Regions from separate parts of the Corynebacterium sp. TUM25020 genome, predicted to be linked through region 3. Evidence: predicted binding sites of a transcription regulator. Region 3 holds the regulator's gene; each other region holds the start of a gene.
What was found. The regulator LexA, encoded in region 3, represses DNA repair genes until DNA is damaged. The targets are predictions, from matches to a motif close to CGAACANNTGTTCG.

Region 1: AC05K6_RS05045 (error-prone DNA polymerase) is a predicted target of LexA. The motif match lies at 1,895-1,908, and genes of this name have one in related genera.
Region 2: AC05K6_RS03485 (HNH endonuclease signature motif containing protein) is a predicted target of LexA. The motif match lies at 1,157-1,170, and genes of this name have one in related genera.

What each region holds. Positions count from the first base shown of each region.
Region 1 is NZ_JBWJFG010000003.1:128,243-131,519, reverse strand. It holds gene AC05K6_RS05055 (methionine ABC transporter ATP-binding protein) at 1-845, opposite strand, end outside; gene AC05K6_RS05050 (MetQ/NlpA family ABC transporter substrate-binding protein) at 884-1,744, opposite strand; gene AC05K6_RS05045 (error-prone DNA polymerase) at 1,920-3,277, shown strand, end outside.
Region 2 is NZ_JBWJFG010000002.1:122,325-125,601, forward strand. It holds gene dnaK (molecular chaperone DnaK) at 1-501, shown strand, start outside; gene grpE (nucleotide exchange factor GrpE) at 501-1,064, shown strand; gene AC05K6_RS03485 (HNH endonuclease signature motif containing protein) at 1,288-2,589, shown strand; gene AC05K6_RS03490 (DUF3899 domain-containing protein) at 2,586-3,277, opposite strand, start outside.
Region 3 is NZ_JBWJFG010000001.1:397,447-400,723, forward strand. It holds gene hflX (GTPase HflX) at 1-71, shown strand, start outside; gene AC05K6_RS01765 (DeoR/GlpR family DNA-binding transcription regulator) at 68-868, opposite strand; gene lexA (transcriptional repressor LexA) at 929-1,714, opposite strand; gene nrdR (transcriptional regulator NrdR) at 2,428-2,919, shown strand; gene hrpA (ATP-dependent RNA helicase HrpA) at 2,916-3,277, opposite strand, start outside.

The DNA of each region.
Region 1 (3,277 bases), on a different contig from region 3:
TCAACCATGTCCGGAGTGTTGCGCAGGGAAGTGGCCACAAAGTTGGCCGCAGTCTGCGTCTGCGGGTTGGAAAAGACTTCGTAAACGCTGCCCTGTTCCACGATGCGGCCGTTCTCCATCACGATGACGGAGTCCGCGATGGCGCGCACAACTTCCATCTCGTGAGTGATCACGACGATGGTGATGCCGAGCTCACGGTTGACCTTGCGGAGGAGCTCCAACACGTCGCGCGTGGTGGAGGGGTCCAGTGCACTGGTGGCTTCATCGGCCAGCAGCAAACTGGGGTTGGTGGCCAGCGCACGGGCGATGCCGACGCGCTGCTTCTGACCGCCAGAGAGCTGCTCCGGGTAGGCCTTGCCCTTATCGGAAAGGCCGACGAACTCCAGCAGCTCCTTCACACGTTCCTCGCGCTGCTGCTTAGGCATGCCCTGCAGACGTAGTGGGTAGGCCACGTTGCCTGCCACGTTGCGGGAGGAGAAAAGGTTGAACTGCTGGAAGATCATGCCGATATCGCTGCGCAGCTTGCGCATTTGCGATTCCGGTAGGGGAACGATGTCCTGGCCATCCAGCAGGATCTGCCCGCTGGTGGGGCGATCCAGGCCGTTGATCTGACGGACGAGGGTGGACTTGCCTGCACCGGAGTAGCCGATAATGCCGACGATGGATCCCGCCGGGATATGAGTGGTGATGTCCTGCAGGGCTCGAACTTCTTTCTTGCCCTGCTTGAAAACCTTCGTCACATCGCGGAAGACGATGTCTGTGCCAGTGTTGCTCGTGCCAGTGTTGCTCGTGCCGGTGGTGCCGGCACTGGGCTGGTCGACGCTAGGTTGCGCGTCTGAAGCCATAGGGAACCTCTTTTGAGAGTGGGGGTTAGGGAAGGGAGCTACTTCTTGATCTGCTTTTCGGTGTCCTTCAGGATCTTAGACAGCTCGTCTGGGCCCATCTTGACCTCGACGGAGGTGCCCTTGGACTGCTCGTTCAGCGCATCCTGAACGTCCTTGGAGTGCCAGACGTCGACGAGCTTCTTCAGATCCTCATCGTCCTTGTGCTCCTCGGTGGTGACGAAGGCGTTGATGAATGGCTTTGCAGCCTCTGCCTTCGGGTCATCCTGGACAATGGAGGACTTCGGGTCGATGTTGCCGCGCTCCAGGAAGGAGTTGTTGATGACGGCTGGGGTGCCGTCCTTGTAGGCGGTTACGGTCTGGGCGGCATCAACCGGGGTGACCTTGACCTTGGACTTGCTTTCATCAACATCGGCCGGAGTCGGGGAGAGAACCTTATCGTCCTTCAGCTTCACTAGACCGGCGGATGCCAGCACGTGGAGGGCACGACCCTGGTTGGTCGGGTCGTTCGGGATGGCGACCTCGCCGGCTTCCTCGATGTCCTTAACTTCGCTGTGATCCTGGTAGTACACGCCCAGCGGGATGATCTCGGTTGCACCGATCGGTACCAGGTTGGAACCGTTGTTGACGTTGAAGTCAGCCAGGAACATCAGGTGCTGGAAGTTGTTGACGACGATTTCGCCGTCCTGCAGAGCACGGTTCGGCAGGCTGTAGTCGCCGAACGGAACTAGCTCGACATTCAGGCCTTCTTCCTTAGCCTTCTGTTCGAAGACCTGCCACTGCTTTTGGCCCTGGTCGGTGGTGCCGATCTTGATCGTGTCATCGTCACCGCCGCAGGCGGAAAGGCTGAAAGCCATAGCTACCGCAGCTACTCCGGCTGCAACCTTTTGGCGAAGGGACATGGGAATCCTCCTGGATTGTCATGGGCCCGGATCTTTTTGGAACGTCCGGGCTGAACTGTGCGATTAAGGTAGCAGTCTAAACCAAAATGAACAACTTAGTCTAGTTTTAGTTTGAGCTTTTTCGGAAGCGGCCACATATTACCCATTAATAGAATATGTGTTCTATAGTTGGCCTGTGTCTAATGAGTCTCGCAAGCCACAGTCCAGGAGTTTCTCCCTAGGGTCACCACTGAGTTGGAGACAGCTCGAAAGCGTGCTGTCCGGACAAGGGCCTGGACTGCGGAACCTGCGGGCAATAGGAATAGGGGAGGAGACGGGAGTAACTGGGGGCGAAGGGGCGTCAACAAGAAAAACCGGAATCGCCTTTGCCGAGCTTCATGCCTGCAACACCTACAACTTCCTGCGCGGCGCGAGCCAATCCGAGGAAATGGTTGCAGCGGCGCGCGAACTGGGGCTAAGTGCTCTTGCATGTGTAGATCGCGATGGCTTTTATGGGGCAGCGCGCTTCGCAACGGCGGTGGCTGAGAGCACAGGGAGCTCCGATGCTGGCGAAACGAACCTCGCGACGGTGTTCGGTGCTGAGCTGAGCCTCGACGTGCCGCTCACGGTGCTGTGCAAAGGACGCGAAGGGTATGTGCGGCTAAGTCGCCTTATTACTGACGCCCGTATGGCCGACCCCGACAAAGATTCCGTACGGTACCCCGACCTCTCCCAGCTAGCAGAGGCAGCGGGCGGCCACTGGCTCGTGCTTCTCGACTGGCGGTGGGCAGAAAGCACGACAAGCGCATACACGGCAGCGCGGTTAATAAAGCTTTTTGGCACGGCCAATGTTGTGGTCGAGTTGCAGCACACAATGAACCCGGCGGATGCCGATCGCAACGAACGCCTCCACGCCCTGGCGATGCACTACGGACTGCGTGAGATCGTTAGCAGTGCCCCTACATGCGCCACACCGAAACACTCCCGGTTGGCCGGGGCGAAGGCGGCGCTGCGCGAACGCACAGACGTCGCTGCCGCAGAGCCGACCGTCCACCCGGTGGGCGGCTCGTGGCTGCGCTCGGGGGAGGAGATGCTGCAGCTCGCCGGCGATTGTGAGTGGCTAGCCCGTGCCGTCGAGACTTCCGTGCAGGTCGCCCGCGAATGTGCCTTCACCCTGGATCTTGTTGCGCCGAACCTGCCGCATTTCCCCGTACCGGAGGGATACACGGAAATGTCCTGGCTACGCGCTATTACCGCCCGCGGCGGAGCTGAGCGCTATGGACGGCGCGGTTCTTCTGCAGCCGCCAACCAGGCGTGGGCCACCATTGACCGCGAGCTGGAAACGATCGAACACTTAGGCTTTCCCGGTTACTTCCTCATCGTCCACGACATTGTCTCCTTCTGTCACGAGAACAACATCTTCTGTCAGGGGCGCGGGTCTGCGGCGAACTCTGCAGTGTGCTTTGCTCTGGGGATCACGACGGTGGACGCGGTGGCGTCGGGGCTGCTATTTGAGCGCTTCCTCTCCCCGGAACGCGACGGGCCGCCCGACAT
Region 2 (3,277 bases), on a different contig from region 3:
GTCACCTTCGATATCGACGCCAACGGCATCGTCTCCGTGTCCGCAAAGGACAAGGCGACCGGCAAGGAAAACACGATCAAGATCCAGGAAGGCTCCGGCCTGTCCCAGGAGGAGATCGACCGTATGGTCAAGGATGCTGAGACTCACGCAGAGGAGGACAAGAAGCGCCGCGAGGAGCAGGAAGTCCGCAACTCTGCAGAGTCTATGGCTTACCAGACCCGTAAGTTCGTCGAGGAGAACAAGGACAAGGTCAGCGAAGACGCCCAGAACAAGGTCGAGGAAGCAGCCAAGGCTGTGGACGAGGCTCTGAAGGGTGATGACATCGAGGCCATCAAGGACGCTGTGGAGAAGCTGAACGCTGAGTCTCAGGAGATGGGCAAGGCTATCTACGAGGCAGAAGCAGCATCCGGTGCTGAAGGTGCCGCTGCAACCGATGACCCGAACGTTGTCGACGCCGAAGTTGTCGATGAGGACACTTCCGCAGAGGATGATAAGAAGTAATGTCTGAAGATCTGAATCAGAACCCGGACGCCCCGGAAAATACCGAACCAGAAGTAACCGAGGCACAAGGGGTCGACGAGGGTCTGGCAGAAGCTGATCTGGCTGAAGATGAGGGCGTCGACAACAACGCCGCAGACGAGGCCGAGAACAACATCGAGGCCGAGCTGGCCGAGCGCACCGAAGATCTGCAGCGCGTGACGGCGGAGTACACCAACTACCGCCGTCGCGTAGAGCGCGACCGCGTGAGCGTGATTACCGGCGCGAAGGCTGACGTAGCCTCCGAGCTGCTGCCGATCCTGGATGACCTGGAGATGGCAGAACAGCATGGCGATCTGACCGGTCCGCTGAAGTCCATGTCGGATAAGCTGCACTCCGTGATGGCCTCCATGAAGGTGGAGAAGTTCGGCGAGGAAGGCGACGAATTCGACCCTAACTGCCACGAGGCAGTGCAGGACACTAGTAGTGGTGACGAGAAGGTGCTGGCCACCGTTCTACGTCGTGGCTACCGTCTAGAAGATCGGGTGCTGCGCAATGCGATGGTTATTATCGGCGACCCGCAGTAGTCCTGTTGGCGGTCTACCGCTGAGTTAACCCCTTAAGAGGGCTCCATGGTTTTACCGTGGGGCCCTTTCTTATGGCTAGAACACACATGTTTAGAACGAGTGTTCGATTTTGTAGTGTTTTTTCGGAAGGAGTGTCGGGGGCGTTTTCTATGCTTATTGCGCACGGAAAACCACGGGACGAAAACCATGCAACACAGGGGACTTTGATCATCAAAGGGGAAAGATGTTCGACCAACCCACACCACCAGAAGAATCGCCACCAGACCAGCGTCCGCCCAACCAATCCGCCGATCAGGCGCAGAAGCCTTTTTGGAAGGTAACCGACCCTACCGACCCGATAAGCGCAGCAGTCTGCGACATCAATCGCAACAATGCGCGCCTTGCTGTGGCATGCACGCCTCGCGACCATGAATGCGTCGGCGATGTCACCACCCGCTTGTGTGTCCGCCTGGGGCTCCCGGAGTTTCGGGTCATCCAGCTTATTGACGTCGGCGCGACCTTCCGCCGCTTCCCATCGCTGTTGAAGCTCGCCGAAACGGGGGCTTACTCCATGGAAATCTGGCGGATTGTCGCGCAGAGCCTTGTCGCTATTAGTGACGCCCACGCCTCCGCCATAGAAGCCGATGTATACACTGCACTTTCACCTACTCGACCTAACCAGGCAATGCTTGGGCATGGCACGATCCGTCAGCGGCTGAAGAAGATCGTGATGCAGCGCGAGCCTTTGGCTTGTCCGATCGATCCTGCAGATCAGGCCATGCTCTCGGACGATGCGAATGAGGAGGGTGCCGAAGATGCGCTGGGAAGTGCAGCAAGGCTGAGCATTGATGACCGGCCAAACGACCATACCGAGTTTTATCTGACTCTCCCTAAGTTGGAGGCGCTAGAGCTGATTCAAGCGGTTGATGGCGTGCGGAAGAAAGAGAACTGCTCGCGGGCGCGGGCGCTGCTAAGCCTGGTGCGGGGGAGTGCTACTGCAGAAGTGAACCTCAACCTATATCGCCGGGTGGATATTCCGGATTCCCAGATCTGGGCCGCTGGCACCTGGCTTAGTCCGCTGGCTACGAAGGAATGGATGGCTCGCGTGACCCATCTGCAGGCTCCGGGGAAGGCCACCACGGCTGGTTATACTCCGACGCCGCTGATTCGCGCGAGCGTGGAAGGGCGGGACGGGACTTGCCGGTTCCCCGGTTGCGACGTGCCTGCCCACAAATGCCAGCTGGATCACGTCAAACGCTTCGTGCATAACAACCCGGAAGGCGGGCCGACTGATACGTCAAACCTCCACTGTCTCTGTGCAAAGCATCACAATGCGAAGACGACCGGAGCATGGGATGTGGAGATCTCCTCCGATGGAGTGGAAACCTGGAGCAGCCACGGCGACGGCCACACCGTGATCACCACTCCGAACGGCCCGCTGGGAAGATTCACATTCCGGCACCGAGCCATAAAGCGAACGCGGAGGGTGGTGGAGTTCAACCAGCGGAAACAACAGCGCAACCAAGAGGAAGAGCCACCGTTCTAGGCGAGGCCGCCTCCATCCCCTAGGTCACCGAGATGAAGCTTCTCGGTGAGGTATGCGGTCGGCTTGACCTCAAGCTCCGCAGTGTGGTCGCTATTCCACTTCACATTGGTGAACGTAGTCACCTCGCCCATGTGAGAGATCATCAGGCGTGGACTCAACGCGCCTGCCTGCTGGGAGAACTGGTTGGCGGCCAGGGTTGCCATCATCTTGATGGATCCCATGAGATCGCTGCCCTCATCCATCTCGCGGAGCAGCGTTACATGGCGATGCGGAGCTGCCAGCAACAACCCAGACTCGCGATCGATTTGGGGTAGGTAACGCTCGACGATGTCATCCAACAGAATCGGAATAGACCCCACGTAGTACGAGGATCCAACGAACAACCACACGCGTTCTCCGGGCTTGCTCTTGTCCGCCTGGATGGACTGCACCTCAAGATCGGAATCAATCAGATCCTGCCATAGGTTGCGGTAGCCGATCCGGAAGAGGTCCTCTACGGGCCCTCGATCCTCCAGCGAATCCGGGGTCAGGCCCAACACTGCGTTAGGTGAGTCTACGACTAGGTGGATACAAAGGGCGTCCGAAAAAGGACGAATGGGGGATTCTGGGTTGAACTCGAACGCATCCGCCTGCGCGCTCTCCGGCAGAAGTTCGATCGCCGTGAGGCGCACACGCAGGTAGGAGTAGA
Region 3 (3,277 bases):
GAACGAAACTAGAGGTTCGTTTGCCGAATGTAGTGGCAGGGGAGTTGCAGGAGTTCAGAGCCGCAGACTAGCTGCCAAAGCTGACGTCGATACCGAGATTGCGCAGCTCGGAAACGTAGGGCTGTGGAGCGTCCTCGTCGGTCACGACGGCACTGATGTCCTGGATAGTTGCGAAGCTCACCAGATAGTCCAGGCCAAACTTCGTGGAATCGCACAGAGCGACTACGCGGTCGGAGTTTGCCACCATAGAGCGCTTGATTGCTCCTTCTTGGGCATCGGGAGTGGATAGCCCATGATCGATAGTAAGGGCATTGGTTCCAATGAATGCAACATCGGCATGGAGGACGCCGAGGGCGCGGGTGGCAAGGTCGCCAACGACGGCCTGAGACAGGGCGCGGACGTGCCCACCGATTAGTTGGACATCGCAACGGGGGGATTCCGCCAATGTGGTGGCAATAAAGAAAGAGTTCGTGACGATATTGAGCTTCGGTGCCATCAGCTTGGGATCGTTTGTGGCATTGGCTTCGGCGATGGCCTCGGCAAAGACGCCCGTGGTGGTACCTGCATCGATGAAGATGGTGCTGCCTGTTTCCGGAAGGAGCTTTACTGCAGCTTGGGCGATTGACCGCTTGGCTCCGAGAGATGCCTTTGAACGTGTGGCAAGAGTGGTGAAGTCTGTACGGAAATTCTGCGCCGGAACCGCTCCGCCGTGGATGCGGAAGAGCTCACCGCCGTCAGAGAGAATCGCGAGGTCGCGGCGAATTGTTTCCGCGGTGACGCCGAACTTCTCCGCCAGTTCATTCACAGTAACCCTGCCGTGAATGGCGGTGAGGGAGGCTATTTGACGGCGCCGTTCTGCTGATTCCATAGGCGCTACTTTAGTGCCAAGCGGGTCGGAGACGGCGGCGTCAGAACCAATAGGGGGGAGCTAAATCTTGCGCAGAACCGCTGCGACCTTACCTAGGATGGTTGCTTCCTCGGCAGGGATAGGTTCGAACAGGGGGTTGTGGGGGATAAGCCACAGTCCGTCGGCATCCTTTTGGAACTCCTTTACGGTGGCCTCACCGTCGATCATGGCGGCGACAAAATCGCCGAACTCGGCGACGGCCTGGGAGCGAACCACGACCCAGTCTCCGTTGAAGATGCCGGCATCATGCATAGACTCGCCCACGACCTGCAACAAGAAGAGCTCTCCGCTACCTACCAACTCCTGTGGTAGTGGGAAGTGAGCCTCAACATTTTGCTCTGCAAGGATCGGGGCGCCAGCGGCGATCTGCCCCACAACCGGGACGTAGGTGGCCTCTGGCATGAGCTCTCCCTCGTCGGAAGTCGGGGGCGGAGTAGCTGCTTGCGGCGTGGGTTTAGTCTGGGCCGGGAGTTGCACGCCGTCGAAGGAGCGCACATCAACCGCGCGAGGTCGCTTGCCATCGCGGCGTAGATGTCCGCGCTTCTCCAGCTGGGTGAGATGATAAGAAACCGATGACGTCGAGTGCAGTCCTACAGCATCGGCAATTTCGCGAATACTTGGCGGGTAACCGCGGATGACCGTCGAATCGCGAATGACTTCGAGAATGCGGCGCTGGCGAGTGCTTAGGGCTGGCTTCTTACCGTCCTTCTGAGCTTGCTTCTCCGCACGCTTGTCAGCCTCGGACTTCGGAGGACGCCCAAGCTTAGGGCGAGGGGAAGGGCTTTCGGTGGGTTGGTCGGTGGACACGGTTATACCTCATTCCGGCGGGGTCTCTTTATCGGTATTTCGCGATCTGCATCCACACTACCCGAAATAGAACGCATTTCTAGTATATGTGTTCGAAAAAGTTTAGATTTGTCTAGACATGTTCGAACATGCGTGCTAAATTCTGTGCTGTGTTCGAGATTCGAACAGATGATCTAGAAACCAGAATTTTTGAAGTTCCCTGTCGGGCGTGAATGGTTCACTAGGGCAACAGCCAAGGGAATAAGACGTAGGCGCTAAGAGGCTTTGCTGATTAGCCTTACGTCGCATTGTAAAGGAGTAGCCACATGACCACCTCGATCATCCGTCCCGCAACTACTGTCCAGTCTGCATCGCATGTCCGTGTGCTTCCTGATGATCGGGTTGCGCCACTGCGTAGGCCTCAAGTTCTTAAGCCTAATTGGGAAGTACTGGATTCTAGGGGTAATTCGAACACCTTTAGGTATTCTTCTGCACCTGTTGCGCGTTCGATTCCGCGCCGCAAGATGGATCGCATCTCCGGCGCAAACGAATGCCTGTTCGACAATCAAATGGGATGGGTAGATAGAGTTCGCGCACGAACGGAGCGAATCATTCACTCGCCTGGTGGAACCGCGGTCTCCCTTGGAGTGATGTCCACGCTGCTTGGGTTTGCGCCTCTTCTCATCCCATAGTTCAGCTTCTGCGTCGGGGGAGGGGCGACTAAGCTGAGAAGGGTGTTGTGCCCCTCCTGTAGCTCAGATTCATCCCGCGTTGTTGATTCGCGATCCATTGAGATGGGTGTTTCTATCCGACGTCGTCGCGAATGCAGTCAATGCCAGACCCGCTTCACCACTATTGAAAGGTCTGTTCTGTTGGTAGTGAAGCGCAATGGAGTGACCGAGGAATTCAGTAGAGAAAAAGTTATCAAGGGCGTGCGTCGGGCATGTCAGGGGCGCGACGTCTCCGACGACGCATTAAAGCGTTTGGCGCACGAAGTGGAACAAGCCGTCCGAGTGACTCATGGTTCCCAAGTACCCGCAAACCAGATCGGCCTGGCGATCTTGGATCCACTCCGAACCTTGGACGAAGTGGCTTATCTCCGTTTCGCCTCCGTGTATAAGTCTTTTAATTGTGCCGAAGACTTCGAGCAGGAAATCGAATCGCTGCGTGCCCACCGCCAGTCTCTAGCCCAGCATCCTGAAGAGTCTGAAGGCAACGACAGCTAACGGATCTTCTCCAATTTCTTACGGATACGCTGCAGGGATACCGAATGCGCTGTGCCTAGGTTCTGCGCAAAGAGGCTAACTCGAAACTCCTCGATCATCCAGCGCACCTCCTTGATCTGTGGGGAGGCAGCCCTCGCCGTTGGGAGCCGCTTCTTCGTCTTTTCCAAGAGATCAAAAGCCTCTTGAACCTCTTCGTCCAGATCCTCTTCCTTGTCTGGATCCGTCTTCATCATTTCCAATCGAGCGCGCATGGCCTCCACATAGCGCGGAACATGGCGCATGTGCTCAATGCCATTGCGGGCGATGGCATGCTTGCCCAGGAAGAAATCGAGTTGCTTACGCATATCTTCGATGGCAT